DNA from 4 places in the Archangium violaceum genome. Region 4 is predicted to be linked to each of the others. Evidence: riboswitches for the same ligand, from Rfam matches in the RefSeq annotation. Region 4 holds a riboswitch; each other region holds the start of a gene.

Region 1 (7,113 bases), 6.5 Mb from region 4:
ATTTCGTGGGTGAAGTCGTGCACCTCCTCGAGGTCGCGCCACAGCTTCTGGAGCGACTCGTTCTGGCGCCGCAGCTCCAGCTCCACCGACTTGGTCAGCACGAGGAGCGAGCGCAGGTAGGGCATCTTCGGGTCATCCGCGCGGGTGGCGGAGACGCGCTCCTGCAGCTCCACCAGCGAGGCCTCGAAGAAGCGCTGCACGCCCGCCAGGTCGCGCGCCTGCATCAGCGAGCGCACCGGCCCCGGCTTCTCCGCCGCGCTCCCCAGCTCGGCCAGCTCGTGCTGCCGCTCAGCCGCATCGTCCACTCCCAGAACGTTCATCAGCGCCAGCCGCAGCGCCGCCAGCTCATGACAGGCCATAGGTCCTCCTCACTGCATGATGTTGTCGACAAGGCGGGACACGAGGCGGTCGCCCACCAGGTGCTCTTCCACGAGCTCCCGGGCGTCCGCCTCCGTCACCCCGCGGTACCAGATGCCATCCGGATAGACGGCCACGGTGGGTCCCTCGCCGCAGCGCCCCATGCAGGCGGTCCGGGTGATGCGCACCGTGCGCCCCGTGCCCGTCTCCTTGAGCTTGCGGCGCAGGGCCTCGATCAGCGCCACGCTGCCGCGATCGGCGCAGTCGGCGTTGCCGCAGACCAGCACGTGCTTCTCCAGCGCGCGGTGGGCGTGCGGGTGGGGCGCGGCCTGGGTGTGTGTCTCGCGGTGGCGGATGCTCCAGAGCAGCGCCTTGAGGCCTCCCACGTTCTTCTGCAGGCCCGCGAGCGGAACGCGGTACTGGCACCCGTCGCACGGCAGCGGCACGCCGCCCGCGAGTGCCTCCTCGATGCGCCGGTCCACGTGCTGGACGAGCGGTGCCATGCCGCCGTCGGCCAGGTGCGGTGCCACCTCGGCGCGCAGCCACGGGTAGCGCTCGGCGAAGAGCGCCACCTGGGCGTGGATCTTCTGCAGCAGCACCCCCGTGAACAGCAGGTAGGGCATCACCAGGATGCGCTCCGGCCGTGCCCGGGCCACCCACTCCAGCGCCTCCTCCAGCGAGGGCTTCGCGATGCCGACGAAGGCCGGCTGTACCTGGGCGAAGCCCCGTCCCTCCGCGTAGAGGCGGGTCAGCTTGTAGAAATCGCCATTCGCGTCCGGGTCCGACGAGCCGCGCCCCAGCATCACCACCACCGTGCGCGCGGCCTCCTGGGGCGAGAGGGGGCCGGTGCGGGCCCCGGTGCGCTCGAAGGCCAGCTGGGCGAGATCCGGATGCACGCCGAAGGCCTTCACCGCGAGGAAACGCACGCCCGGGTGCTTCTCTCGCGCCGTGGCGAGTGCCAGCGGAATGTCGTTCTTCACGTGCTTCGCGGTGAAGAGGAAGAGCGGAACGACGAGCACCTCCTTCACCTCGGAGGCGAGGGCGTCCAGTGCCTCGGGGAGCGCTGGCGCGGTGAGCTCCACGAAGCCCAGGCCCACGCGCCGCTCCGGGTGGGCCTCGCGGTAGGCGTCCACGAAGCGGTGCACCTCGGCGATGGCCTGCGGATCGCGGCTACCGTGTCCGATGAAGAGGATGCCGTGCTCGTTACGAAGGGAGCTCACGGGTGCACTTCCTGGTGGGAGGGGACGAGGAGGGGGAGCAGACGGCTGGCGGCCTCGGCGACCGTGAGGGGCGGGGCTGCTCCCAGTCCGGGAAGGAAGGGGGCGAGATGGGCCCAGAGCTCGGCGACGGCCGGTGCGCGCAGACGTGCCCGCGCCAGCAGCGCCGCGTCCCGGAAGACGTCGGCGGGGGACCCGAAGGCGAGCAGCCGCCCCTCGCCGAGGATGGCCACCCGGTCGGCGAAGAAGGGCACCTCGTCGGTGGCATGGGTGGACACGAGCAGGGCCACTTCGCGCTCGCGGGCCAGGCGCCGCAGCAGGCCCGCCGTCTCGCGCTCACCCACCGGATCCAACCCGGCGGTGGGCTCGTCGAGGAGCAGCACCGCCGGATGCATCGCCAGCACGCCCGCGAGGCAGGCCCGCTTCTTCTCCCCGAAGCTGAGCGCCTCGATGGAGCGGCCCGCCAGGTGTGTCAGTCCAGTGGCCGCGAGCGCCTCGTCCACCCGCGCCCGCACCTCGCCCGGGGCGAGGCCCTGGTGCAGCGGACCGGTGGCCACGTCCTCCCCGACCGTCGCGCCGAACAGCTGGTCATCCGGATTCTGGAAGGCGAGCGCCAGCCCCGCTTCGGCCCGCGCCACCGCCCCGCGCGGTGCCGCCTGGCCGAGCAACCGCACCCCTCCGGAGAGCGCCGGCACCAGTCCCGCGATGCTTCGCAGCAGCGTCGTCTTGCCACACCCATTGGCGCCGAGCAGCGCCACCACCTCTCCCGGCCGCACCTCGAACGAGAGGGCGGAGAGGATGGCGGGGCCGCCGGGGTTTCCCACCGAGAGCGCCTCGAGCGTGAGCGCCGCCTTCATGGATGCTCTCCAGGAGGGGGGACGATGGCGCCCCGGCAGCCACGGGCGGCCATGGCCTCGGCGGTGGCATGGGCCTGGTCGAAGGCGCGCACCAGGGTGAGTCCGCCGAGCGCCCCGAGTGAGTGCAGACTCCGGCGCACGTCCCGGTAGCCGAGGCGGAGCACCTGGGCCTCTCGCGCGCTCTGGGCCGAACGCTCGAGGACGGTGGCGTAGCGCACGGCGAGCGCGAGCACATCGGCGAGCGGGGCCGGCACCCGCCACGCGCGCAGTGCGCCCACCAGGGCCCAGGGCGGGGTGAGCGCGGTGAGGAGCCCGAACACGGTGGCACCCGCGGCCACCCGTGTTCCCAGGACCAGGGCGGGTGCCCAGGCCCCGGTTGCCTCGGGTCGCAGCAGCCAGTGCAGGACCCAGACCGCCAGACCACTGAAGACGGCCACCCCGAGGCGGCGCACCAACACCCTGACCGGCTCGCCCACCGCGAGGGACGCGATGAGGGCCAACGCAGCGACCCCCGAGGCGGTGTGAGGCGCGGGCCCGGCGAGCGTCACCAGCAGGGCGAGCAGAGCGCTCGCCAGCTTGAGGCGCGCATCGAGCCCGACCACCCACTCGCGCAAGGGGGAGGTGCGGCTCACGTCTGTCCTCCCGTCTCGACGAACAGCGCGCGGTAGAGATAGCCGAGGAAGAAGCCCCCCACGAGTCCGGCGCAGAGGAAGGCGAAGAGGAGCACATCCCCTTCCAGTGGGATGAGGGGCGGCTGGGGAGTGCGTCCCGCGGCCTCGGCGAACGGGAGCACGACGTGCTCGTCGACGCCCGGCCAGCTCTCGGTGGAGGCGAGAAGTGGCGTCATGGCGTGGCGGGGGCGGGGAGGGCGTGGAAGTGCAGGAGCGCGGGCCGGCGGCGGGAGATGAAGACGATGGCGCCGGCGGTGAGGGCCCCCTCGAGGATGCCCAGGGGAAGCTGGGTGGGGAGGAAGGCCAGCAGCAGTGTTCCCAGCGTGCTGCCCAGTGGCTGGGACCCGTGCAGCGCCGAGGCCAGCTCGAAGGACGTCATGGCGTAGGTGGCCCAGTCGGACAGCATGCCGGCGGCGAAGGCCGCCACGCCGAGGGGGGCTCGCACCGCGCGCAGCCCGTGGAAGACGCCGTAGCCGACGAAGCCGCCCACCACGCCCATGGACCAGATGTCGGCGCCCAGGGTGGTGAGCCCGCCATGGGCGAGGAAGAGCGCCTGCAGCAGCAGCGCGACGAACGTCACCAGCACCGTCATCACCGGGCCGATGAGCACGGCCGCGAGCCCCGTGCCGCACGGGTGCGAGCAGGTGCCAGTGATGGGGACGGGCACCGGCATGCAGGAGATGACGAAGACGGCGGCGGCGAGCATCGCCACGAAGGGCGAGTAGAGCGGGCTCTGGGCCACGCGCTGCCGCAGCCGCATGACACCGAGCGCGAGCAGGGGCAGGACGGAGACGGTCCACCCCGCGGCCCAGCCGAACGGAAGGAGACCTTCCGCCAGGTGCATGGCGTGCGCCGGATGGGGGAGCAGCAGGAGGAGCGCCGCGAGCGGCCACGTCTCCTGACGGAGGGAGACGGACGCTGTCTGTACGAGGGCCTGGACGCGATGCCGCAGGGCGGCACCACACCCACGCCCGGAGATACCCGGCATGGAAACCTCGCTCTCAGTCCACGGAGAGGTGGGGTTGCAAGGCCTGGGTAGGTCTCCTGGCTCGTGGATTCAGAACGCCTGACGGCGTTCAGCGCCGCCTCCACCTTCCCCGACGCGAAGGCGTCGAGTGGTTACGTCGGAGGCAGCTCCCCACTTACAGTGGCGGGACCGCGCCGGATTCACACCGGCTTCCCTGTTATGCCCGTGCTGGCGGGCACCCATGGCTGGAATTCAGTTGTCGCGCGCCAAGTACCGGAGGTGATGGGACGCTGTCAACGGAATGCGCACATTCCTCACGGTGCGTTCGGGCCAACGTCCGCCAAAGACAGCGGCGCGTTGGCGATGGCGGCGGTGGAGTACTCATCCGCGCCGACATCGTTGGTGGAGCGGATCTGCCCATCCACGTCTTCCGCGACATAGGCGTACGTGCCCACGGCCGTGTTGATGGCGGGGCTCGTGGAGGACAGCTTCTGCAGGCCGTTGCTCGTGGTCAGTGACGGATTCACGTTGCGGAGCTCACTGCTCGTCCGCGACCTGTTGTTCAGGGTGGCGCCGTACCCGATGTTGCCCTGGAAGAGCGTGTTGCTCGTCTTGGTCTCGTTGTAGAGCGTGCCCGTCGTGTTCCGGATGAGATTGTTGGCGACCTTCGAGTCCACCGGCGCGTACGTGTATTTCTTCCCGATGACGAGCCCCGTGGTGCTGTTGACGACCGTGTTGTTCACGACCTCGGCCCGGTAGACCTTCCAGTGCTTGCTCAGATCCGTGCTGGTGTAGCTGCTGGAGTTCGGCCCACCGTCGAAGTCGCCCCCGTCGATGAGGAGCGCATCGTCGGTCAGCTTCTCCAGGTAGTTGTTGTAGACCTTGTGGTCGGTTCCGTAGATGCGGATGCCTCCCACGCCGGTCTTGGTACCGTCACCCAGGATGAAGTTGCCGTAGATGCTGTTGTAGTTGCCGTGGCGCGCGGTGAGCTGTCCCTGCGAGTTGAGGACCGTGTTGTAACGGATCGTGTTGTGGCCGCTCTTGATCGAGATGAACTCCGGGTCCCCGTCGCAGCGCTCGAACAGGTTGTACTGCACGGTGGCGTAGGCATCGAGCATCGACACGGCGGACAGGCCCATGCGGAGGGTCTCCAGCCCGTTGGCGAGGCGCGGTCCGATGTCGTGGAAATAGTTGTACTCAATCACATCATACTGGGTCATCTGGGTGGAATAGTTGCCATCCATGGCGATGACCGGACCCGGGTCGCTCTTTCCTCCGAAGTCGTTGTGGTCGATCCGGTTGTGATGGCTTCCGCTCCCCTTGAGCATCAACCACTTCACCTCGGTACCGTTCTCGGTCAGGTCGAAGGTGTTCCGGGTGACCCGGACGTTGTTGGAGCCGTCGAGCACGATGGCGCTCGCGCCGGTGTTGGTGAACTTCAGGCCCTCGATGACGACGTAGGAGGAGCCGGACACGCTGATGGAGGCGTCGCCGGAGATGATGGCCTGGCCCCGGTTCGCGGCCTTGAGTGTGATGGGATTGGAGGCGGTCCCATTCTTGTTCTGGATGCTGAAGGCACCGCTCTTCGTGTAGGTGCCGTTCGCCAGGACGATGGTCGTGCCCGCGGTCGCGTTGGCGAGGGCCGTGATGAGCTGGGCGGCGGTGGCAACGTTCACGACGTTGCCCGGCGCCTCCGCGGCGCTGCCGTGGATCTCCACTTCGAGGTAGCTGTTCCAGGCATTGGAGGTATTGCCATACCCCACGAGCCTCACGTAGCGCGCGGACGCCACATCCGTGAAGTCGAAGGTCTGAAGGCTACCCGTCAGGCTGCTCGTCACGTTCGAGCGCACCGTGGAGAACGTGGTGCCATCCGTGGAGGTCTGGATGTCGAAGGTGAACGTCCGGGATGCGCCGTTCAGGAAGGCGATCTTCACATAGGCCACCTTCTTGTTGGCGCCCAGGTCGAACCGGATCCACTGCCCATCACCCTCCGCCGACCAGCGGGTGGTCAAATCCCCGTCGACGGTATAGGCCGGGAGGTTGCCGTCATCCGAGCTCGCGGTGACGGAGGTTCCCGGGATGGAGAACTTCTCATCCGCCGCGAATCCCAGGGAAGGAGCCAGTGTCAGGAGCAGGCTCGAGCCAATCACAAGCTTCCGATGTGCCATTCGCATTCCTCTCACCCTCTTCGGGGTTCCGTGCTTGCTGGTGATGAACCACTGTGCTTCACCGTGTCGGGCGGCTATCCCTTATTCTCATGATTTCCATGGTTGCGGCAGGAATTTAATCTTCCTGGGAGTATGAGCGGTTTGCACTCCGGCTCTGGGTTGATGCATCATTCAGGTTCCCCCCCCCTTGTAAGGAGTTCCGCATGAACCTGGAGAGGCTGAAGCTCGTTTCGGGACTGGTGCTGGCGCTGACCGTCGCGGTGGCGGTGCCGCTGGCCACGAATGCTCAGGTGGAGCAGTCCCCCGTGGCGCCGGCCGTATCGCAGCCGAGCTCCGACCACAGTGCCTGCAAGGCCGACAAGGAGAAGCTCCTCATGTCGCGGGCGAAGAACGGCATCGCCGCCGATGCTCCCGTGCCGCTCTTCTCCGAGGAGCCGGTGGGCCTGTTGGGTTACTGCTCCTACGACTGTTCCTCGTGCTCCAGCTCCAGGGAGTGTGCCGCTCGCGGTGCGGGGTCCTGCTACTCCATCTGTCCGTAGCCGGTCCGGTGCACGGGGGCTGCCGAGCCGAAGCAAGGGCTCGGCGGCCCGTGTGGCACTGGCCCTCGTCCCCTCCACGTCTCCATCTTCCTGGGGAGATGCTCGCGAGGAGGACGCTCATGACGCACGACGAACTCTTGTCCCATGTTGCCGAACACGCCGGGCTCCCTGGCCTGGAAGCGGCGGAGCGGACCGTTCGCGCGGTACTCGAGGTCATCGGTGAGCGCCTGGCCTGGCCCGTCGTCCAGTCCCTGGCGGAGGATCTCCCGGAGCCGCTAGCCGCGGGCTTGCGCGGCGTAACCCCCCATCAGGTCTTCAACCTCGCGGAACTCCATGC
Region 2 (7,113 bases), 4.5 Mb from region 4:
TCCTTGCCGTCCACGTACTCGAGGGCCATGTACGCTTCGCCCTCGTGCAGCCCCATGTCCAGCACCTGCGCGATGGAGCCGTGCGTCAGCTTCACCAGCGTGCGCGCCTCGCCCACGAAGCGCTCGACGAACTCGGGGTCCGCCGCCAGCTGCGGCAATATCTTCTTGATGACGCACAGCTTCTCGAAGCCCTGCACGCCCTCCAGCCGCGCCAGGAAGATCTCCCCCATGCCGCCCGTGGCCAGCTGGGACAGCAACGTGTAGCGGCCGAACGGGACCGGCCGGAACGGACGCAGTCGAGCGTTCGAAGACGTGGGGTTCATGCCGGACGCGGGGCGATCATGCTCGGGTGGGGGGTGGCCATGCTCGCATGGAGCCGGGTCCAAGTGCGAGTCTCAACCCGCCCTACACCCACCTACACACCCATCAACGCACACCGGGGTTGGTGAGCTGGGGGATTTCCTCGTCCACCACCTCGAAGGCGGCGACCTTGTCGCGAGGAGGGCGGATGAGGCGCTCGCCCAGGGGCATGACGTCGAAGCGGGCACCGATGACGGCCAGCGTCTTGCCGGTGATGAGCACCTGCCCGGGCATGGCGGTGCCGGCCAACCACGAGGCGACATGCACCCCCTCGCCGACGGCCGTGTACGAGGGACGGGAGTCGGGGCCCACCATGCCCACCATGGCGCGGCTGGTGCTGATGCCGATGCGCAGCTCGCACCGCTCGTCCATGGGGCGGCGGGCCATGTGGCGCTCCCAGTCGGCCCGCAGGGCGAGCGCGGCGCGCACGGCGCGCACGGCGTCATCGGGCCTGGCGTAGGGCGCGCCGAAGAGGGCACGCAGCGACTCACCGACGAAGGCCTCCACCGTGCCCTCGAAGCTGAAGACGAGGCCCCCCAGGCGCGAGTGGAAGTCGTTGAGCAGCACGGTGGCGCGCGCGGTGCCGACGCGGGGGCACAGCGCGCCGAAGCCGACGAGCTCCGCGTGGACGACGGTGAGGTTGCGCTCCTCCAGGCCGGGCAGCTTGCCGCCGGCGCGCTGGGCCTCGGACGCGCGTCGCTCGACCATCTCCGGGCCGTGGAAGCGCTCCAGGTGGTGGCGCAGGGTCTGGCCCGCCGAAGTGGAGGAGAACTTCTGCACGCCAGTGGCCACCAGGTGCGCCACGGCGGTGCAGGCATCGAGCATGACCTCCAGCTCGGTGTCGTTCCTGGCGGAGGTGTTGACGTAGAGGACGCCGGCGAAGGGCGCCTCCAGCCCGATGGGGATGCAGAGCACCCGGTCCACGCCGTAGAGGATGACGCTCTCGCGGCTGGCGAAGCGGCGGTCGTCGCGCACGTCGCCCACCAGGAGCGCGCGGCCCTGGCGCAGGGCCTCGTCGACGATGCCATCGGAGACGGGGACCTCGCCCTTGGCGAGCGCGCCGCGGTGGCGCACGGCGGCGGGCACCAGCACGCCGGTGGGGTGACGCAGCAGCACCACGGCGGTGGTGGCGCCGATGCGCTCGAGCACCCGGTCCATGGTGGTCTCGAGGAAGGCCGTCAGGTTGGAGGCGGTGGCGAGCGCCTCGGCGGTGTGGAAGAGGAGGACGAGCGTCTCGTAGGCGCCGCGCGGGCCGGTGGGCGGAGCCGGCGCGATGGGCGCCGCGGTGGCGGGCGTGCCGTCATCCAGGGGGCCGGAGAAGTTGTCGAGCGCCCGCAGCAGCTCCACGCTCTTGACGTTCTTGGCGAGGATGACGGAGGGCCCCACGTCATCGCCATGACCGAAGCGGCGCACGCCCCCGGCGCCCAGATCCACCATCTCCGTGGCGGCGTTCTCCACCTTGTCGGGCTGGCGGACGGAGAGGGTGTTCTCCCCCAGGGAGATGGTGTCGCCGGGTTGCAGATCGATGCTGCCCTGGAGGGGCGAGCCGTTGACGCGACTGCCGTTGCGGCTGCCGAGGTCCTCGATGGACAGGGAATCGCCTTCCACCACGAGGCGGGCGTGCCGGCGCGAGACGAGATCGCCCCCCAGAACGATGTCGTTCTCATCCGCGCGGCCGAGGTGCGTGATGCCCTCTGGCAACTCGTAGGCGGTGTCGAAGTACCCCGGACCGTTGATGATGATCTGCCACATCGCGGCGGGGAGATTACACGACCCGGCCCACCTCCGCGTCCCTTGACACGCGAGTCAAAACTGACATCACCGAGGCCGGTGGAGCCACACCGACTCCCCCACCCGCACCGCCTTGAAGGACTGGAGCGGGCGGGTGGCGGGACCGCGCAGCACCCGGCCGTCCTCGCCGAAGCGCGAGCCGTGGCACGGGCACTCCAGGAGGGACTCACCGGGAACGTAGGTGACATGGCAGTCACCGTGCGTGCAGATGTGCCAGACGGCGGCGAAGCAGCCCGACGCGGTGTGCAGCACCAGCGCGTCGAGCAGGGCGTCGGGGCGGCGCACCACCGCCGAGCCACCCCGCGCGCGCAGCTCGGGGTGGTCGGAGAGCTTCACCTCCACCCAGCCGTCCTCGGGGCGGCCGGGCGAGACACCGCAGACCTGCTCATCGGAGAGCACGGTGGCCTCGCGCCACTCGGGGCCGCAGCCGGCGCAGAGGGCGGCGAGAGCACAGGTGCCCTGGAGCAGCGAGCCGAGCACGGCCCGCCGCTCCACCCGCGACTCCGAGTCCGGAGGAGGGCGGGACATGCGCGTCACCTCCACTCGCAGATGGGCGAGCCGTTCACCACCGCGACCGCGTCCAGGTCGAACCCGCCCGCGGAGGAGCCATAGGAGTTGGACCCGCTGTCACGGATGCGGATGAAGCGGGCCCGGGCCACGCCGAGGGCAGACAGGTCGAAGCCATCACCGCCCGCCATGGCCGGGTCGGTGGGGCTGATGCCATTCTCCGGTGAAGAGCTCACCGGCTTCACGCCCGCGCAGCCGGGATAGCCACCGGCCCTGTTCGTGGGGTCGCAGGGGAAGTCGCGCCACGTCTGGCCGTCCTCGCTCACCGAGACCACGCCCGTCTCCGCGAAGTACCCGAAGGGGTTCTCGAAGACGAGCAGGTCCACACCGGGCCCATCCACCACGCCGATGTCGGTGAGCTCGAGGACGATCTCCCCGCTCCTACCGAGGGAGAGCACGTGCAGCGAGCCCATGCCGGAGCCCGTCCCGTGGGGAGGCCCGAGCACGATGTCCGGGTAGCCGTCCTGACCGAAACCAGCCTCCTCCCCGGGAGAGAAGGACACGACCTTGTCCGCGAACGGGTCGTTGTCGCTCTGGCACACCAGGACCTGGGGGGGCTCCTCCTCGGAGGGACCCCCGCAGCCCACGGCGAGCAGGGACATGACGAGCCAGGCGCTCCAGCGAGCCACGGTGCCGTGCGTCCTCATGGCTATTGCTTCTGCTGGAGGCGGACGAGCCGGCGGCCGTTCTTGTCCTTCACGCCGACGAGCAGGTCCGGGCCCATGGGCGCCATCGACACCACGTTGGTGCAGGTGTTGCTGGTGGTGAGCACGGGCGTGAGGTCGCCCGCGGTGACGGCTTCGGGGTTGATGCCGCCTGGCGTCAGCTCGATGCGCGAGACGTCGCGAGTGGCCGTGAAGGTACCGCGATGCAGCGCCACGCCACTGCCGAACCCCGCGACCGACTGGAGGTCGTTGCCCGAGTAGATTTCAGGCGCGTTGGTGGTGGAGAGGGCAAGGGTCGACCTGCTCGAGACCGCCGGCGTGTACAGCGCGGGGGACACCGCATGCACGTGGTTGATGTAGGGGGCCCAGGGGTCGCTGGAGGAGCTGTCGGGGACGCTGTAGCCGAACACGGCGACCTTGTCGCTCGTCACCGCCGAGTAGCCGCTGGCGGCGAGTACGTTCGTGGTCGGGAAGGTCGCCAGCTTCGAGCCCTGGAAGGGCTTGGACGCCACATTCAGGGCGTAGACGGCGAGACCGCCCTGGGACGCGCCGTCGATTCCCAGCCCATTGATGAAGAAGGCGCCGGACACGGCGGCGGCGGAGAAATTGCCGGGCGCGGAGATGTAGACGGAGTCCTTCGGGGTGGCGGTGTCATAGACGAGCACATTGCCGGGACTGCCCTCGGCGCCCCGGGTGTACCCGGTCAGCAGCCGGGTGCCATCATTGGTGAGGAACCCGCTCGGGTACGTGCTGTTGCCGCGATCCGCATCGGGAACGACGGCGTAGAGGGCCGCCGACCCCAGGGTGACGTTCGGCCAGGTGCCGAGCGCGTAGATGCTGTCATCGGCGACACTGGTGTTGTCGGTATTGCGCAGGCCATACAACGTGTACTCGCTACCGCTCTGGATGACCGTCACCGCGCCGATTCCCTCGGGAACCGTGGCGGACTCGGCGGCGGCGAAGCCGGTCTGGAGCTGCAGCGTGCCGAGCTTCGGATCATGCGGCAGATCCGCGCACGCGACGCCCGCGTCCGTCCCGGCATCCGAGCCCGTCCCGGCGTCCGTACCCGCATCCGAGCCCGTCCCGGCATCCGAACCCGTCCCGGCATCCGAGCCCGTCTCGTTGGGGATGTCCTGCGTCACGCAGCGGTTGTCCACGCAGGCGAACTGCTTGCCCTCGCCGACGTTGCCCTTCCGGGCGCAGTCGAACCGATCCACGCACTCCGGCTCGCAGCCGGTGACCAGCAGCCCCAGCGCCGCGGCGCTCAGAGCCACCGAGAAGCGACCGAACCACCGCGAACCCTTCATTGCCGTCTTCATGCGCGTCCTGCTCCTCGCCCCCGCGGGCGCAATGCCTGCGAGGGGAAGCGGGGGCGGGATGCGAGGGGGGACACGGCCCGAACGAGGACGCACCCGCCACGCACCCGCTGCCTCCCCTCGGAGGCCTCGGTGATGTCCGTGCCGGGTGGCACGGGTCCTCGGCAGGTTTTCGGACTCACGGGCGCCCTACTGACCGTCGCTTCCCAGCCCTCGACAGAGGACCAGTGCTTTCCTGACGGCGTTCGTTCCCGTTCACCGCTGCGGGGCAGTCCCGGACTCGCACCGGGTTCCCTCGAGCCTCCACCCCAGGGTGGAGGAACCGAAGACGGGGCGCGGGATATGGCGGACGGCTTCTGTTGTCAATGGGAGTACCGCGGGCGGGATTCGAACCCGCAACCTCTGCGTTCTGAGCGCAGCACCTCTACCAGGTTGGGCTACCGCGGCATGTATTCACTGCGAGTGCCGAAGGCGGGATTCGAACCCGCAACCACCAGACTCTCGATCTGGGGCCTCTACCAAGTTGGGCTACTCCGGCAACGGAGACTGCTGGACTGCGAAGAGCGGTCGGCGGGAGTCGAACCCGCGTTCACCTGAGTGGCGCTCAGGGGCCTCACCTCTCGGCCACGGCCGCATTGCGAGCGCTTCCGCAGGGAATCGAACCCTGTTCACACGGTAGACGGCCGTGCTGCGATCCAATCGCATCCGGAAGCTTCTGACTGCGAGTACCCCGTACGGGAGTCGAACCCGTCTTTCCGCATTGAGAGCGCGGTGTCCTTCGCCGATAGACGAACGGGGCGGGAGCTCGGGAGCCGGAAAAGGAAGAGGCCGGGTCCCGTTTGCTGGGAGCCCGGCCTCTGAGCACCGTGCCGCGTCGTGTGACGAGGCTCGGAGCTCAGGTTCCAGGCGGTAGGCCGCGAAGGGACTCGAGGCCAACCAGAAGGTCCAGAGCGGTATCCAGACCGGTGCGCGAGAGCGCGTCGATGCCAGTGTCAGCGTCGTTGAGGTGCTCGGGGTTCATCGGGCTCTGCTTCGTCACCGTGGTCATGGTCACCGCTCCTTTCATCGAGAAAAGACGCGGCGGAAATCCGTTCCTGACAGCGCCCGCGCTTCACCCCGCCGACAGCCGCCCGCTCCGGTACAGCAGCGCCAGGAACAGCGGCCCTCCGAGGAGCGCCGTCACCACGCCCACGGGGGGCTCGGAGCCGAACAGCGGGATGGCCAGCCGCGTCAGCAGGTCGGCGAGCAGGAGGAACGCCGCCCCGCCGAGCGCGGAGAGCGGCACGAGCAACCGCTGGTCCGGCCCGAAGGCGAGCCGGAGCAGGTGGGGCACGATGAGCCCCACGAAGCCGATGAGCCCCGAGAGCACCACGGCGTCCGCCACGCTGGCGCTCGCCGCGAGCAGCAACCACCGCCGCGTCCAGACCACGGACACGCCGAGCGAGGCCGCGTCCTCGTCACCCAGCGTGAGCAGGTTGAGCCGCCCCGAGAGCGCCAGCATCACGCCGATGGCCACGGCCTGGAGGAGCGCGGACAGAAGGAGCGTCCCCGTGCGCTCGTAACCGAGCGTCCCCGCGAGCCAGTAGAGGATCTCCCCGAGCCGGTTCGGATCGGAGAGCGTCTTCACGAGCGTGATGACGGCGGAGGCGAAGGCGTTGAAGACGATACCGGTGAGGAGCACGGCATAGGGCGCGCGGCCACCGTGGCCCCGGCTGGCCGCGAGCACGAAGAGCATGGCCGCCACGGCCCCCACGAAGGCGAACAGGGCCGGCGCGGAGAGGCGCTCGAACCCGGCTCCGAGGCCCATGGCCACCTCCCCCACGGTGGCGAACCCGAGGGCCAGGGCGAGGGTGGCTCCGAGCGCCGCGCCACCGGACACACCGAGGACGAACGGGTCCGCCAGCGGGTTGCGCAACACGCCCTGCAACGTGACACCGGAGGCGGCGAGCCCCGCGCCCACGAGGGCCGCCAGCAGCGCACGCGGCAGGCGGACCGACCAGAAGATGACGGCACTGGAGGAGCTGGGATCGCCGAATGCGTCGGAGAGGGAGATGGGCTGATCGCCGAAGCGCACGGCCAGGAGGAACACCGCGAGCAACAGGACGAGGAACGCCCCACCGAGCCCGAGCGCTCGTGCCAGGGTGAAGCTCTTCCTCCCTCTCCCTCTGGGAGAGGGGCGGGGGTGAGGGTCTACCGTCCCCATCTCACGCATTCTTCACCCACGGACGAGGAATGACCCTCACCCTAGCCCTCTCCCAGAGGGAGAGGGGACATACACGGTCAGCGCACAGTACCCGCATCGGGCTTCATGGAGGGGTACAGCAGCGAGAAGAGCTCCTCCAGTCCTCTTCCGAGCGACGGCCCCGGCTGTAGCAACGCCATCGAGGGCACCTCCACCCATCGCGCTTGGGAGA
Region 3 (7,113 bases), 4.5 Mb from region 4:
CGCACACCGTGGCGCCCGAGCGACAACGGCAGGAGCCCTCGACACAGGCCTCCGTGGCGGAGCAGACAACCCCACAAGCCCCACAGTGAGACGAGGAGCTGGAGAGGTCGACACAGGCCTCACCACAGCGGGTCTGCGCCTCGACACACAGAGGGCCCTCGTCGGGACACCCCGCCAGCAGCAACAACACCATCACCAACGTCACCCGGCACAACACCGTGTATGCCCCCTCTCCCTCTGGGAGAGGGCTGGGGTGAGGGTATTTCCACGTCATGGAGGAGCCTCCGTCCTGGAAGCCGAAGAGGACTCGGAGGGGACACCCGGCTCGAAGGCTCCCGCCACCGACAGGAACACAGCACGGCCGGGGAGCGGATACCCGACGAAGTCCTCGGCGTGCACGTCGAAGAGATTCCGCACCTCGCCGGAGACCGTGAGCTCCGTGCGCGAGCCGAAGGTACTGGACAGGCCCGCGTGGACGAAGGTGCGTCCGGGCAGGGACATCGCGCCATCCCGGGTGAGGAAATGGGCCGACTGCGCCACCACCTCCACCCGACCCGTGAGCCACCGGGGGCCGCCCAGGACTCGCGCGGCCAGCTTGTGTCGAGGCCGGTAGGGCAGCTCGCGCAGGTAGAAACGCCCATCCCGCTGCAGGTCGCTCGAGACGGTGAGCGTATAGCTGAAGGCTCCGGAGAGGAGCGGATGGGGCCTCCACTCGCCCTCGGCCTCGAGCCCCACCACGCGGGCGTTGGCGAAGTTGTACGGCTTCGCCGCGCCGGGAGGGTAGGCCTCGTAGGAGATGAGGTCCTCATAGAGGCTGGCGAAGCCCCCCACCGAGGCGAAGGACACCTCCGAGCGGTGCACCACGGCCGCGTCCGCGTACAGCGCGCTCTCGGGGCGCAGGTCCGGGTTGGGCAGCAGCGTGCCCTGGCGCACGTACAGCTCCAGGAAGGAGGGCGCGCGGTGCGAGCGGCCCGCGTTGGCGCGCACCTCGAGGCCCGCGGGCAACGCCACGGTGACGCCCACCTTCGGGGACAGCAGCGTGTACGGGCCCGCCCGCTCCACGCGCAGCGATGGCGCGACGGTGAGCAGCCCATCCCACAGCAGCATCTCATCCATCGCCATCACGCTGGCGCGCAGCCACGTCGGCTCGCCACCGGAGGCGGCGTTGGTCTCCGCGGCGGACACGGACTCCCCGCCCACGCCCACCAGCGCGGACAGCGAATGCCATCCGCCCAGCAGCACCTGCCCCTCGACCTCCATCCCACCGAGCAACTGCACCTGTGCGTCCCGCTGTCCCCACGGACCACCGGACAGCGCCAGCCGGTCCCGCCGGAAGTACGCGCGCGCGTTCGTCCGCACACCGCCCGGCAGCGTGCCCGCGAGCCGCAGGTTGGCCGAGCCACGCCCTCCGGACTGCCGCGCGTCCTCGCTCGGGTTCTGCGCGGTGCCGGCGAGGCCCCGCTCGTCGAAGGACAGCTCGCCCAGCAGGTCCGCCAAGAAACCCCGGCCGAGCTCCCTGCGCAACCGCAGCAGGCCTCCGGCGCCCCGTGCGTCGTTGTTGGTGCGCTGGCGCTCGATGAGCGCGTCTCCGGGCAGCGTGGGGCTCGGGTCGAAGGAATACGGAAAACGCCCGCTGGAGGTGCCTCCATGGACGAGCAGCAAGGCCTCGCCGCCCGCGAGCGGCCCCGTGGCGGACAGCCACCCCGTGGCCGTGTCCCAGCTCCCGTAGGAGAGCTCTCCCGCCACGCGCGGAGTCGCCCCGGGACGGCGGGTGATGACGTTGATGGCGCCGCCCAGCCCTCCCGAGCCGTAGCGCGCTCCAGCACCCCCCCGCAGCACCTCGAAGCGCTCGGCCAGGGCGGCGGGCACGCGCGACAGGTCCGCGATGCCACCCGCGCCATTGAGGGGAATGCCGTCGAGCAGCACGAGCGTCCCATTGGAGGACGCGCCCCGCACCACGAGGCTCTTGCTCTGCCCGTACCCGCCCACGTCCTGCACCGTGACGCCGGGGGCGGTGGACAGCATCGCCGCGGTGTCCCGGGCCGCGCCGCCGAACTCGTCCACGCGGATGACGGTGAGGGCGCCGCTCGGGTCCCTGCGCGAGGCCTCCTCGGGAGAACCGGGGGCGACGGGCGCCTCCTCCACCTCCACGGCGGGAACGAGCAGGGGCTCCTCGGCCTCCTGGGCGAGCGCGACTCCACTCGTGCTGAGCGCCAGGCAGAGCCACCGCCCGGCGAGGTACGACCGCCGCATGCATCCGCCTTCCACTCTCTCCGTCGAAGAGAGAAGGCCATCGCGGACGCATCGCGCCCACACCCCCGGGCAGGTCTCCTGACTCCCGGGACTCCGGCCGAGGCGCACGCCGCGCCTGCCAGAAGGGCTCCTCCGCCTTCCGCCGGCCCACGAGCCGGAGTGGCGACTGCCGAGGACCCCTGCCCTGACGTCAGGGCCGCCCGATCACAGTGGCGGGACCGCGCCGGACTCTCACCGGCTTCCCTCTTGAAGGCCCGACATGGGCACCCAAGGGCAGGCCCTTCCTAGGGGCTCAACCCCCGCGCGTCAAGCCACCCTCGGTGAGGGTGGTGGCCCGGGAGGCTCGGGCGTGGCGGGCCAACCAGTCGAGGATGAACTGATTGAAGGCGGCGAAGTGGAGGAAGGTGGCCATCACGTCCCCGAAGCGCAGCGAGGCGCGCTCGAACAGGGGCGTGGCCCGGCCGGGGATGAGCAGGGTGCCATCGTGCCAGGTGCCGTTGTGGCTCCCACTGTCGGTGACGCACCAGACCCCCGTGTGCTTCTCCTCGTGGAAGGTGGCGTGGGCGCGCGAGACCGTGGGGTCCTCCACGATGATGTCGTTGTCGGGCGTACGCCCCAGGTGGATGCCCAGGTCGTGGGGCGAATGGGGAGAAGTGATGCCCCGTGAACGCTTGCGCACCTCGAGCACGAGCGGCTCGGCGACGGTGGGCCGCCGCGCCGACAGGCTCGGGACCGACAGGGTGCTCCGGGTGAAGAGGGGACGCACCCCCATGGGAGGAGCCTCCCACACCAGCACCGGCCAGCACACCGCACGCCTCACGGCCTGAGGGTCATCGAGAAACTGAGAGGCGAGCGCGGAGAACTTCAGATCCACGGGAATACCCTCCAGCACATGGGGGGAAGCGAGCCGCAGGGTGTGCACGAAGGGAGATCGCGGCCAGTCCCCACCGGGTGTGTCCGTCCCATGCGCTGGACGATTGGAGCACGGGTGTACGGCCCGGGAGCGCGAGCTCCGAGGGAGATGCCCCTGGCACGGCGGCTGCTCTTGGGGTGGCGACCGCGTCAATGGAGGCGCGGAGGTGAAGGAGTGTGGTCGATGCTGACGGCGGGGAAGCGGTTGGCGGTGTTCTCCATCCGCGAGGGCAAGGGCGGGAGCATCTGGGTGCGGGCGGGGAGCGCCTTCGTGAACAAGGACGGCTCGCTCAACGTGCTGCTGGATGTGCTGCCGCTGGACGGGAAGCTGCACGTGCGCGAGGCGGCGGAGAAGCGGGACACGGCGCAGGCGGGCGGCGGCGGGCGCTACGGGATGGAGGGCGGGCTGGACTCGCTGCCGGTGGGAGGCCACTCGTGAGCGGACGCGGGGTGGCGAGGATGGTGGCGGTGGTGCTGGGGCTGGTGCTGTGGATGCCCGGGGTCTCCGAGGCGTCGGGGACGAAGCTGCGCATCCAGTACACGGGCGTGGTGAACCTGAACGAGGCGACGGTGGCGCAGTTGGACCTGCTGCCGGGCGTGGGGCCGAAGGCCGCTCAGCGCATCATCGCCTGGCGGCAGAAGCGGGCCTTCAAGCGCATCGAGGAGCTGGTCCGGGTGAAGGGCTTCGGCAAGAAGCAATTCCTGAAGCTCAAGCCGTACCTGACGCTGGAGGGTCCTTCCTCGCTGAAGGTGGAGAAGGTGCCCGTGGAGGAGGACGAGGTGCGCGCCACCGGAGATGCGACGGCGAAGCGCTGAGCGCGTGGGTTGGGAGGGTGTCCCGGGTCACGGGCACCCTGCCTCCCTCGCCCCGGGTAGGGCCCTCACCCGCCCGCGGCGCGGGCCCGCGTCGCCGCCTCGACGCTCTCCGTGAGGGCCATGTCGGGCGTGAGCTGGAGGGGCTGGACGGGCACCGAGACCTGGGTGATGACCAGGCGCAAGGCATTGATGAGCTGCTGCCTCCCCTGGGGGTAGGGCGCCTCGGAGCCGGTGAGCGCCATGAGCTGCTGTTGCAGCACCTCGCCCGAGGGCGTGCGCTGCTCCCGATCATGCTGGAGCAGGCCCATGATGATGGCATCCAGCGCGGGCGAGATGCCGGCCACGAAGGAGGAAGGCGGAAGCAGCTCCTGCTGGGTGGCGGCGATCATCAGCTCCGCCTCGCTGTCGCCCTGCAGGGCGCGCTGCCCGGTGAGGGCCTCGTGCAGGGTGAGGCCCAGCGCGAAGAGGTCCGCCCGGCCATCCAGGGGCTTGCCGTAGGCCTGCTCCGGCGCCATGTAGCCCGCCTTGCCGCGCACCGTCTGCGCCTGGGTGAGGGCCATCTGGTTCGCCGCGCGCGCGATGCCGAAGTCCGACACCTTCACCTCGCCAATCCGCGACAGCAGGATGTTGGGAGGGTTGAGGTCGCGATGCACCAGCCCCAGCGGCTCGCCCTTGGGGCCCGTCCGGCCGTGCATGTGCGCCAGCGCGGAGGCGACCTCCGCGCCGATATAGGCCACCGCCGACGCAGGCAGCCGGCGGGCGGGAAGGCGCCGCAGCAACGAGTTCAGCGGCATGCCGTCCACGTACTCCATGGCCAGGAAGACCGTGCCCTGGTGCCGCCCCAGGTCGAGCACCTGCACGATGTTGGGGTGGATGAGCAGCGAGCCCAGCGCGGCCTCGCGCCGGAACATGGCGAGGAACTCCTCGTTGTCCGCGTAGGCCGGCAGGATGCGCTTGACGGCCACCTGCTTCTCGAAGCCGCCCTCCGGGCTGTAGGTGGCGCGGAACACCTCGGCCATGCCGCCCGCGCCCAGCCGCTCGTGGAGGAAGTACTTGCCCATCACGTCCTTCTCACGGATGGCGCGCAGCGCGTCCTCGGCCTTGCTCACGATGAGGCCGGCCAGCGTCGCCGTCAGCGGCCCGTAGGCGAAGAGGAACACGCAGCGCAGCAGCACCATCGGGAACGACAGCGTGTTGAGGGCATCGGGCGGCAGCCGGGGCTGGAGCACGAAGAGGTACAGCGCCATGTACTCCACCGCCGCGAGTGCCGCCGCCCCGTACGCCAGCTTCTTTCCCGCCCGGAGCGCGCACACCACGATGAGCGCACCCCAGGCCAACGCCGGCGGCGTGGTGAGCGCGTACACGGCATCGTGGAAGTAGGCGTCGATGGCGCACGCCACCGCCGGAATGGAGACGGTGACGGCACTGTCCACCCACTGCATCGCCGGGTGGAACCCGCCCTGCCGCAACGCGCGCAGCATCACGGAGTAGTAGATGCCCAGCCCGCCCGTCAGCCCCGCGAGGGTCAACGACAGGCCCGGGCCGATCACTCCGATGAGCAGCAACGAGGCCACGCAACCGAGCACCATCATCCCGCGCAGGAAACGGGCAATGGCCATCTCACGCGGGACGACGTCCTGGTTCAGGTACTCCTGCAGCAGCCGGGAGGAGTGCGACACTCGGGGAGGAGCGGCTTCCATGGCGGGCCACTCTATCCAACTCCCTCGCCCCCCATCGACGAGCCCTCATCCTCCGCTATAGCGGACGTTCCAGTGCTTGTTTCCCCTGGGGCATCCGTTATATTGGACAAATCCATGCTGAAGGTCCGCCGCCGCTGTTGTCGCCCATCCTCATTCCATCGATGAGTCACCGCCCAGGCGCGAAGCGCGCCGGAGCGGTTGGGAATGAATGTCGTCACAGTGGCAGCCGCGCGAATTCCTCCATGTCCTCAAACATCTCGAAGCATTCCCTGGGTGTCTTCCACATCCTCCTCACGCTTTGGCTCGGGCTCGGCACCGCCGCCCGGGCCCAGGGCAGCGAGCCTTCACGAACCGGGAACGAGCCCGCCGCCACGCAGGGCACCGCTCCGGCGCCGGCGCCGGCCCCAGCGGCACCAGCCAACTCGCCGCCCATCATCACCGCGGAGCCCGGGCGTGGAATCCTGGTGCGGTCGCCCGACGACCGCTACTCCCTGGGCCTCCGGGCGCGAATCCAGCTCCGGGAGACGTTCCTCCACGTCGGCAACAGCGACACCAACGAGATCAACGTCAAGACGCTGCGCCTCGTGGTGCACGGAAACGTGCTGGTGCCGGAGCTGCGCTACAACATCCAGCTCGCCTTCGGCGGCGGTGACTTCGAGACGGGCAGCAACTCCCCCATCTTCGACGCCTTCGTGGACTACACCCGCTTCCGCGACCTGAACATCCGCGTCGGGCAGTTCTTCGTGCCTTTCGATCGCGCCCGCACCATCCGCGAGTTCGCGCTGCAGCTAGTGGACCGGCAGTTGGTGGTGCGCGAGCTGAGCCTCGACCGGGACGTGGGCGTGATGCTCTCGTCCAACAACCTCTTTGGATTGCGCGAGCTGCTCGGCTACCAGTTCTTCATCGGCGGGGGCGACGGGCGCAACCGCTTCGCGGCGTACGCCCCCGGACCCATCACCGTCCTGCGGCTCACGCTGCGGCCCTTCGGCACCTTCGATGACGATCAGGAGGGAGACCTGACCCGTGCGGCGAGGCCCCGGCTGGCCCTGGGTGTCGCGGCCGCCTACAACTTCCGCACCTCGCGCGCCCAGAGCACCTACGGAACGGCCTTCACCGCCGGCACCACCAACTACACCCACCTCGCCGCGGATCTGGTGTTCAAGTACCGGGGCTTCTCGCTGCTCGCCGAGGGCCTGTGGCGAAGGGCAGATGTGAATGTGCTCGAGCGGACCGAGACGAGCGGCGCCGTCACCCGCGAGCCGACCCGCTCCGGCTACGGCTACTTCGTGCAGGGCGGCATGATGGTGCATCCCCAGGTGGAGGTGAGCGCGCGCTGGGAGGAGCTCTTCACCCGGAAGGGAACCGACCCGCAGCTGGTGCAGCTCGCGCAGACGCAGGGCAAGCAGCTCGGGGGTGGCGTCAACCTCTACCT
Region 4 (7,113 bases):
GAGATCGAAGATGGCGCCCGTGCTGCCCTCGAGCCCGCGTGACCACTCGCCCTCGCCATCGCAGGAGACCTTGCGCAGGTAGGGCGTGCCGACCCCGCTGGGGAGCTCCGGGAAGCGGATGCCACCGAAGTAGAAGTTCCCGTGCTCGTCCGCGGTGAGCGCATCGGTCCTGGCCACCACGTCATCGACGAAGACCCATTCGAGTTCGCCCCGCGAGGAATACTTCGCGACGAACGCGTGGAAGTCCGCGCCCGTGATGGGGCCCTCGCCGAAGTCGAACTCGGTGGCGCCTTCCAGGGTGCCGGTGATGGCGATGCGGTCCTTCCTGTCCACCGCGACCTCCCGCGCGCGGGTGGGCAGCCGGAGCGCCCAGAGGGCATGTCCGTCCGGGTCGAGCTTCAGCAGGTGCTCGCCCATCGTCATCGTCACGCCATCCAGCACGAGCCGGCCGCCGACACTCAGGGAGAGCACGATGTTGCCCTTCGAATCGACCGTCATCGCGGCGCCAAAGGCGCCGGCTCCGGGCAGCTCGGCGGTGGGCTCGCCCGAGAGGATGATGCCCCACAGCAGGCTGCCATCGGGGGCGTACTTCGCGAGCCCCGCGATGCGCGAGCCCGATGCCGAGGCCGGTGGGCTGATGGGCCCGGCGCCGAAGTCGATGGGGCCGCCGATGTCCGTCACGAGGACGACGACGTTGCCTCGCGGGTCATGCCGGATGGCCACCGTCTCGCTCTCGGTGGTGGCGAGGATGTTCCGCACCCACTTCTGCTCCGGCGGGGTCGATTCCCGCCGGTGCTCCTGGGCGATCTCCTCCACCGCCTCGGTGGACGGCTCCACGACGACACCGCCGCAGGCCGATAGTCCCAACAGCATCAGGACCCCGCAGAGGCCCATCCCTGTCCATTGCCGTTTCATGGTTCCCCTCCTGCGGGAGCCGTGAGGACTCCCGCACCTCGAACGGTGCTCGTGGGGAGGAGGGGGAGCCGCTGTTCTCCAGGGATGTCGGGTGTCCTGGGATGAACAGCGGCGGCAGTTGGTCCGCCACCCAGGCCAGGGAGTTAGCGCTCAGAAGTTCGCGTCGAAGGTGACCTCTCCGGCGACTCCTACCTGGTACGCCGAGACGCGGCGCTCGAAGAAGTTCGCGAGCTCCTGCACGTCCTGCAGGTCCATGAAGCCGAACGGGTTCTTCGCCCCGTAGCGCTTCGGCAGCTCCAGCATCGCGAGCCGCTGGTCGGCCACGTACTCGAGGTACTGCCGCATCTCGCGCACGGAGAGTCCCGCGACGCCGAGCCCCAGCAGGTCCTCGGCGAACCGCAGCTCGCACGTCACCGCCTCGTCGAGCATGGTGGCCACTTGCCGCTCCAGCTCCGCGTCGAAGAGGTCCGGCTCCTCGCGGCGCACCGTCTTCACCACCTCGAAGGCGAAGGCCATGTGCGCGCTCTCGTCGCGGAAGACCCAGTTGGTCCCCGCCGCCAGCCCGTGCAGCAGCCCCCGCGAGCGCAGGAAGTACACGTACGCGAACGCCGCGAAGAAGAAGAGCCCCTCGATGCAGGCCGCGAAGCAGATGAGATTCAGCAGGAAGCGCCGCCGGTGCTCCCGCGTCTCCAAGCGCTCCAGCTCGTCAATGGAGTCCATCCACTTGAAGCAGAACGCGGCCTTCTCCCGGATGCTCGGGATGTTGTCGATGGCCGCGAAGGCCTTCGCGCGCTCGGCCGGGTCCGGCACGTACGTGTCGAGCAGCGTGAGGTAGAACTGCACGTGCAGCGCCTCCTCGTAGAGCTGCCGCGACAGGTACATGCGCGCCTCGGGCGAGTTCACGTGCTTGTAGAGGTTCAGCACGAGGTTGTTCGCCACGATGGAGTCGCCCGTCGCGAAGAATGCCACCAAGCGCTGGATGAGGTGCCGGTCCGCCGCCGTCATCTTCGAGCGCAGGTCGCCCACGTCCGTCGAGAAGTCCACCTCCTCCACCGTCCAGGTGTTCTTGATGGCGTTGCGGTACATCTCGAAGAAGGCCGGGTACTGCATCGGCCGCAGCGTCAGGTTCAGGCCCGGATCCAACAGGCGCGCACCCGTCTTCGGCGTCGCGTTGGAGCGCACCAGGGGCGTCACGGCGCTCATTGGCAGGCCTCGCAGCTCTCGGGGTTCTCCAGCGAGCAGGCGATGGCCTGCTCCTCCGTGGGCCTGGGGGCCGCCTGAGCGGGCGCGCTACCACCGGCCTCGGGGTGCGCCGTGCCATTCCGGGACACGTCGACGGTGGCCTTCGCGATGCGCGTCGCCGGACGCGAGCGCAGGTAGTAGGTCGTCTTCAGCCCCTTCTTCCAGGCGTACATGTACATGGAGCTCAGCTGCCCGATGTTCGGCGACTCGATGAACAGGTTGAGCGACTGGCTCTGGTCGATGAAGGCGCCCCGGTCCGCCGCCATGTCGATGAGCGAGCGCATCGGCAGCTCCCACGCGGTGCGGTAGATGGCGCGCACGTTGGCGGGAATCTCCCCGAGCGACTGGATGGAGCCCTCCGCCAGCTTGATGCGCGAGCGCATGTCCTCGTTCCACAGCCCCAGGGACTTCAGCTCCTCCACCAGGTAGCGGTTGACCTGGAGGAAGTCGCCCGAGAGCGTCTCCCGCTTGAAGAGGTTGGAGATCTGCGGCTCGATGCACTCGTAGCAGCCCGCGATGGACGCGATGGTCGCCGTCGGCGCGATGGCGATGAGCAGCGAGTTGCGCAGCCCCACGGACTTGATACGGGCGCGCAGCGCCTCCCACCGCGTGGGGTCCTCGGGCATCACTCCCCACGCGTCGAACTGGAGCTCGCCGCGCGCCGCGCGCGTCTCCTGGAAGCTCGGATGGGCACCGCGCTCGGCCGCGAGCTCCGCCGAGGCGGACAGGGCGTGGAAGTAGATGTCCTCGGAGATCCTCCGCGAGAGCGTGCGCGCCTCGGGGCTGTCGAAGGGCAGGCGCATCTGGAAGAACACGTCCTGCAGGCCCATCAGGCCGAGCCCCACCGGGCGCCAGCGCTGGTTCGAGCCCTTCGCCGAGTCGATGGGGTAGTAGTTGAGGTCGATCACCCGATCCAACTGGCGCACCGCGGAGCGCACCGTCCTCGCGAGCTTGTCCCAGTCGAAGGCCACGCCACCGGCGTCGTTCGCCAGCGTGTGCCGCGCGAGGTTGATGGAGCCGAGGTTGCAGACGGCGGTCTCGTCCCGTGAGGTCACCTCGAGAATCTCCGTGCAGAGGTTCGAGAGGTGGACGACGCGGCCCGGCAGCGCCGTCTGGTTGCAGGCCCGGTTCGACTTGTCCTTGAACGTCATCCAGCCGTTCCCGGTCTGCGCGAGCGTCCGCATCATGCGCCCGTAGAGCTCGCGGGCCTTCACCGTCTTGTGCGCGAGTCCCTGCGCCTCGGCCTTCTCATAGGCGCGCTCGAACGCCTCGCCGTACAGGTCCGTGAGGTGCGGCACCGCCTTCGGGTCGAAGAGGGACCAGTTCCCATCAGCCTCGACGCGCTTCATGAAGAGGTCGGGGATCCAGTTGGCGAGGTTCAGGTTGTGCGTGCGCCGGGCCTCGTCGCCGGTGTTGTCGCGCAGCTCGAGGAACTCCTCCAGGTCCGCGTGCCAGGTCTCCAGGTACACGCAGCAGGCGCCCTTGCGCTTCCCGCCCTGGTTCACCGCGGCCACCGACGCATCCAGCGTCTTCAGCCACGGCACGATGCCGTTGCTGTGCCCGTTGGTGCTCTCGATGAGCGAGCCGCGCGAGCGGATCCGGTGGTACGCCAGCCCGATGCCCCCCGAGAACTTCGAGAGCATCGCCACGTCCATGTAGCGCTGGTAGATGCTCGCCAGCTCGTCCTCGGGCGAGTCCAGCAGGAAGCAGGACGAGAGCTGCTCGTGGCGCGTGCCGGAGTTGAAGAGGGTGGGGGAGCTCGGCACGTACTCCAGCATCGAGAAGAGCCGGTAGAGCTCGAGCACGTCGGCGATGGTGTCCCCGAGCGCCACCGCGATGCGCATGAAGAAGTGCTGGGGCGTCTCGAGCACCTCGCGCGTCTGGGGGTGCTTGAGCAGGTAGCGGTCGTAGACCGTGCGCAGCCCGAAGTACTCGAAGAGGCGGTTGCGCGAGGGGTCGATCGCGTCGTTCAGCTTGCGGCTGTTCGCCGAGACGAGCCCGGCCACGCGCTCGTTCACCAGCCCGAGCCGGTGGCCCGCGGCGATGGACTGCGAGAAGGAGTGGATCTCCTGCCCGGAGACCTCCTTGTCGATGTACGTCGCGAGCAGCCGCGCCGCGAGCTTCGCGTACTCGGGCTCCTCCAGCGTCAGCGAGGCGGCGGTCTGGATGGAGAGCTGATCCAACTCCTTCGTCGAGGCGCCGTCGTAGAGGCCAGCGATCGTCTTCGTCGCCATGCGGATGGCGTCCACCTGGCGCAGCCCGTCGCAACACCGGCTGATCGCTCGGACGATCTTGTTCAGGTCCGCGACCTCGAGCGTTCCATTGCGCTTGCGCACCCGCATGGTGGTGGGGGGCGTGGGGGTCGTCTCGGAGGTGAGATGGGCGGGCAGGGGCGGCGCGCCCTGCTCGCGTCCCGGGATGTGGCTTCCGTTCAGCATGCTGCTCCTCGCGCACTGTCTGGGCCGCGAGCTGCGTTCGCGACCACGTGAACCCGAAGACACGAGGAGAAGAGACAGGCCGGGACCGCCACGGAATGAACCCGCGGCGCTCGGACCTCCCGCCTCCCCACGAGGCTTCCAGGTCGAGCTGCCGCTGGATTTCTCCCAGAGGCAGGTGCTGGCAGGTCTTCGGGCTCGCGAGCACTCGGCTGACGCCGGTTCCTAATACCGTCCGCTTCCCAGCCTCCCGGCCAGTGCGTGTGGGCGGATTCGTTCTCGCTTACCGCTGCGGGGGCAGCTCCGGATTCACACCGGATTCCCTTTCAAGCCCAGGCACTTGCCCGGGCACCAGCGACGCGCGCCAACCTATGGGCGGGTTCGGACGCTGTCAAAAGGATCTGCTCCGTCCGACTACGGGCGGCCCTTCTCCCGCTCCCAGAGTGCGAGAGAGAGGGCCTGTTGCATCGCGCTCTGTACCTCGCGCGCGCTGAAGGGTTGTCCGGTGTCCAACGCCCAGGTGAAGAGTGCTCCAGCGAACTCTCCCGCCGTGCGGTAGCGCTGATTCACGTCCGGTGCCAGCGCCTTGCGGATCACCGCCGCGAGCCTCCGGTCCAACGTGTCCGGCAGGTTCAGCTTCGCCGCCTGGATGGCCGCCATCACCACGTCCGGGTCGTCGCTGCCGCGCTCGAAGGGGTGGGCACCCAGCACCAGCTCGTGCAGGACGATGCCCAGCGAGAAGAGATCCGACGCCTGCGTCACCGTGTCCCCGCGCGTCTGCTCCGGCGACAGGTAGTGCAGCTTGCCCGCCGTCACCCCGTCCTCCGGCCCCAGGTCCAGCCCGCGCGCCTTGGCCACGCCGAAGTCACCGAGCTTCACCTCGCACTGCCCGGAGAAGAAGATGTTGGAGGGGTTCACGTCCCCGTGGACGAGCTCCAGCGGCCGGCCACTGCGCGTGCGCGCCTGGTGGAAGTACGCCAGCGCCCTCAGCGCCTCGATGCACACGTGGACGCCCATCGCCACCGGGATGTCGCGCCCCTGCTGGTGGTGCACCCGGAGCAGCCCTTCCAGGTCTCCACCGACCAGGAACTCCATGGCGATGAAGTAGCGCCCGAAGGCCTCGCCAATCTCCAGCCGGCTCACCAGGTTCGGGTGCTCCAGCAGGCCCATCAGGTCCGCCTCGTCGGCGAAGGCCTCCGCGCTGACGTCCTTGCGCATCAGCTTCAGCGCCACCTTGAAGGGGCTGCCCTTCTCGTCCCGCGCCTCCGCGAGGAACACCTCCGCCATGCCTCCCGAGCCCAGCCGCGAGCGGAGCACGTAGCGCCCGAAGCGACGCGAGGGGATTTCCACGGTCTTGGTGGAAGGTGGTGGGGGAGGGGGGATGGCCGGCAAGGTATCGTCACTCTAACGCTTCCCTGGAGGGTGGGGGGAGCTGTCCTCCAGGAGGCGGGACGGGGCCCGCTCGCGTCCGCTGCCGGAAGCTCCCGGGAGCGGCCTGGCGGGAAGCTTTGAAGGCGGGCGGAGCCGGCCGTTACAGTCCCGACCGTGTCCAGCACCACCCATACCCGCCCCCCCGGCTCCGGACCCCGCGAGGACCAGCCAGGATCGGAGGTGCCATCCCTGGCCCCCTGGGAGGCGCCGGACAGCGCTCCCGCACCTCTACCCCCGCGAGAGGCGATGCGGGCGGTGCCGCCCCTCGTCGAGCAGGCCCGGGCGGCCTCTGGCACCGAGCGCGCGGCCCTGGCGGGGCACCTCAACCGGGAATTGGAGGCGCTGGGGTCGGAGGGGGGCTCGCGCGAGGTGGCGGACCTGCTCCTTCATCTCCTGGAGAGCGGCCAGCTGGAGGGGTTGGAGGAGGCGGAGGGCCGGACGTGCCGGGGCGTGGCGGTCGAGACCCTGGTGGGGCTCGGCTACCCCTACGCGCTGGAGGTACGCCCCGAGGACCTGGAGTACCTGCGGAACCAGTCCCGGCCCACCCGGAAGGGGCTCCTGACGAAGGGGGCGCTGGCGGCGGGGGTGCTGGGGACGGGGTTCGTCGGCGAGTGGGTGTTCCTTCCCCCGGAGCTGACGGAGGGGAAGAGCGCCCTGGGGCTGCCCCTCTTCTTCCTCATGGGGCTGGCGCTGATGGGGCTGGTGACGGCACTGTGGGGTGATGAACGCTCGGACACCCGGCGGGCGGGCCTGCTGGGGCTGCTCGTCCTGTCGGTCGTTCAGCTATACCTGGGCAGTCTCGGTGGTTACTACGGGACCCTCAGCGGGGTGGGCGGACTGTTGGCCTGGCTGCTCCTCTTGCTGCCTCGGCGCTGAACGCCGTGGGTCATGTCAGAGGGATGGACTAGGGTCTTCACATCGCGTACTAAACGCGAGTTCAGGTGGGCCGGGGTGGCTCGCCGCATACGCAAGGAGCAAGACGAAATGGCCGTGAATCCAGAGAAGGAGAAGGCGATCGAACTGGCGATGTCCGCTGTGGAGCGCCAGTTCGGTAAGGGGTCGATCATGCGGCTCGGCAACGAGGAGCCGC

The links. A riboswitch is a leader RNA that binds a small molecule or an ion and turns the genes downstream of it on or off. The one in region 4 is predicted to bind cobalamin.
Region 1: it holds a riboswitch for cobalamin, as region 4 does, so the genes downstream of both, JRI60_RS14885 (energy-coupling factor ABC transporter permease) here and JRI60_RS40955 (ribonucleoside-diphosphate reductase subunit alpha) in region 4, are expected to answer to the same signal.
Region 2: it holds a riboswitch for cobalamin, as region 4 does, so the genes downstream of both, JRI60_RS06695 (hypothetical protein) here and JRI60_RS40955 (ribonucleoside-diphosphate reductase subunit alpha) in region 4, are expected to answer to the same signal.
Region 3: it holds a riboswitch for cobalamin, as region 4 does, so the genes downstream of both, JRI60_RS06650 (TonB-dependent receptor plug domain-containing protein) here and JRI60_RS40955 (ribonucleoside-diphosphate reductase subunit alpha) in region 4, are expected to answer to the same signal.

The regions. Positions count from the first base shown of each region.
Region 1 is NZ_CP069396.1:3,572,236-3,579,348, forward strand. Features, by position in the region: gene JRI60_RS14860 (DUF3209 family protein) at 1-359, opposite strand, end outside; gene JRI60_RS14865 (CbiX/SirB N-terminal domain-containing protein) at 369-1,577, opposite strand; gene JRI60_RS14870 (energy-coupling factor ABC transporter ATP-binding protein) at 1,574-2,431, opposite strand; gene JRI60_RS14875 (CbiQ family ECF transporter T component) at 2,428-3,063, opposite strand; gene JRI60_RS14880 (hypothetical protein) at 3,060-3,278, opposite strand; gene JRI60_RS14885 (energy-coupling factor ABC transporter permease) at 3,275-4,090, opposite strand; cobalamin riboswitch at 4,120-4,327, opposite strand; gene JRI60_RS14890 (chondroitinase-B domain-containing protein) at 4,384-6,237, opposite strand; gene JRI60_RS14895 (hypothetical protein) at 6,441-6,776, shown strand; gene JRI60_RS14900 (DUF2267 domain-containing protein) at 6,896-7,113, shown strand, end outside.
Region 2 is NZ_CP069396.1:1,547,657-1,554,769, reverse strand. Features, by position in the region: gene JRI60_RS54385 (serine/threonine protein kinase) at 1-230, opposite strand, end outside; gene JRI60_RS06710 (FHA domain-containing protein) at 427-2,112, opposite strand; gene JRI60_RS06705 (ubiquinol-cytochrome c reductase iron-sulfur subunit) at 2,179-2,679, opposite strand; gene JRI60_RS06700 (cell surface protein) at 2,685-3,365, opposite strand; gene JRI60_RS06695 (hypothetical protein) at 3,368-4,702, opposite strand; cobalamin riboswitch at 4,846-5,041, opposite strand; tRNA gene JRI60_RS06690 (tRNA-Leu) at 5,072-5,146, opposite strand; tRNA gene JRI60_RS06685 (tRNA-Leu) at 5,163-5,237, opposite strand; tRNA gene JRI60_RS06680 (tRNA-Gly) at 5,262-5,333, opposite strand; tRNA gene JRI60_RS06675 (tRNA-Glu) at 5,426-5,498, opposite strand; gene JRI60_RS06670 (hypothetical protein) at 5,595-5,747, opposite strand; gene JRI60_RS06665 (FecCD family ABC transporter permease) at 5,811-6,902, opposite strand; gene JRI60_RS06660 (ABC transporter substrate-binding protein) at 6,980-7,113, opposite strand, start outside.
Region 3 is NZ_CP069396.1:1,538,431-1,545,543, reverse strand. Features, by position in the region: gene JRI60_RS06655 (MXAN_6577-like cysteine-rich protein) at 1-274, opposite strand, end outside; gene JRI60_RS06650 (TonB-dependent receptor plug domain-containing protein) at 271-2,253, opposite strand; cobalamin riboswitch at 2,305-2,539, opposite strand; gene JRI60_RS06645 (FHA domain-containing protein) at 2,546-3,127, opposite strand; gene JRI60_RS06640 (hypothetical protein) at 3,350-3,604, shown strand; gene JRI60_RS06635 (ComEA family DNA-binding protein) at 3,601-3,981, shown strand; gene JRI60_RS06630 (serine/threonine-protein kinase) at 4,047-5,681, opposite strand; gene JRI60_RS06625 (porin) at 5,924-7,113, shown strand, end outside.
Region 4 is NZ_CP069396.1:10,296,156-10,303,268, reverse strand. Features, by position in the region: gene JRI60_RS40965 (hypothetical protein) at 1-915, opposite strand, end outside; gene JRI60_RS40960 (ribonucleotide-diphosphate reductase subunit beta) at 1,066-2,118, opposite strand; gene JRI60_RS40955 (ribonucleoside-diphosphate reductase subunit alpha) at 2,115-4,595, opposite strand; cobalamin riboswitch at 4,759-4,964, opposite strand; gene JRI60_RS40950 (serine/threonine-protein kinase) at 5,007-5,942, opposite strand; gene JRI60_RS40945 (hypothetical protein) at 6,138-6,899, shown strand; gene recA (recombinase RecA) at 7,008-7,113, shown strand, end outside.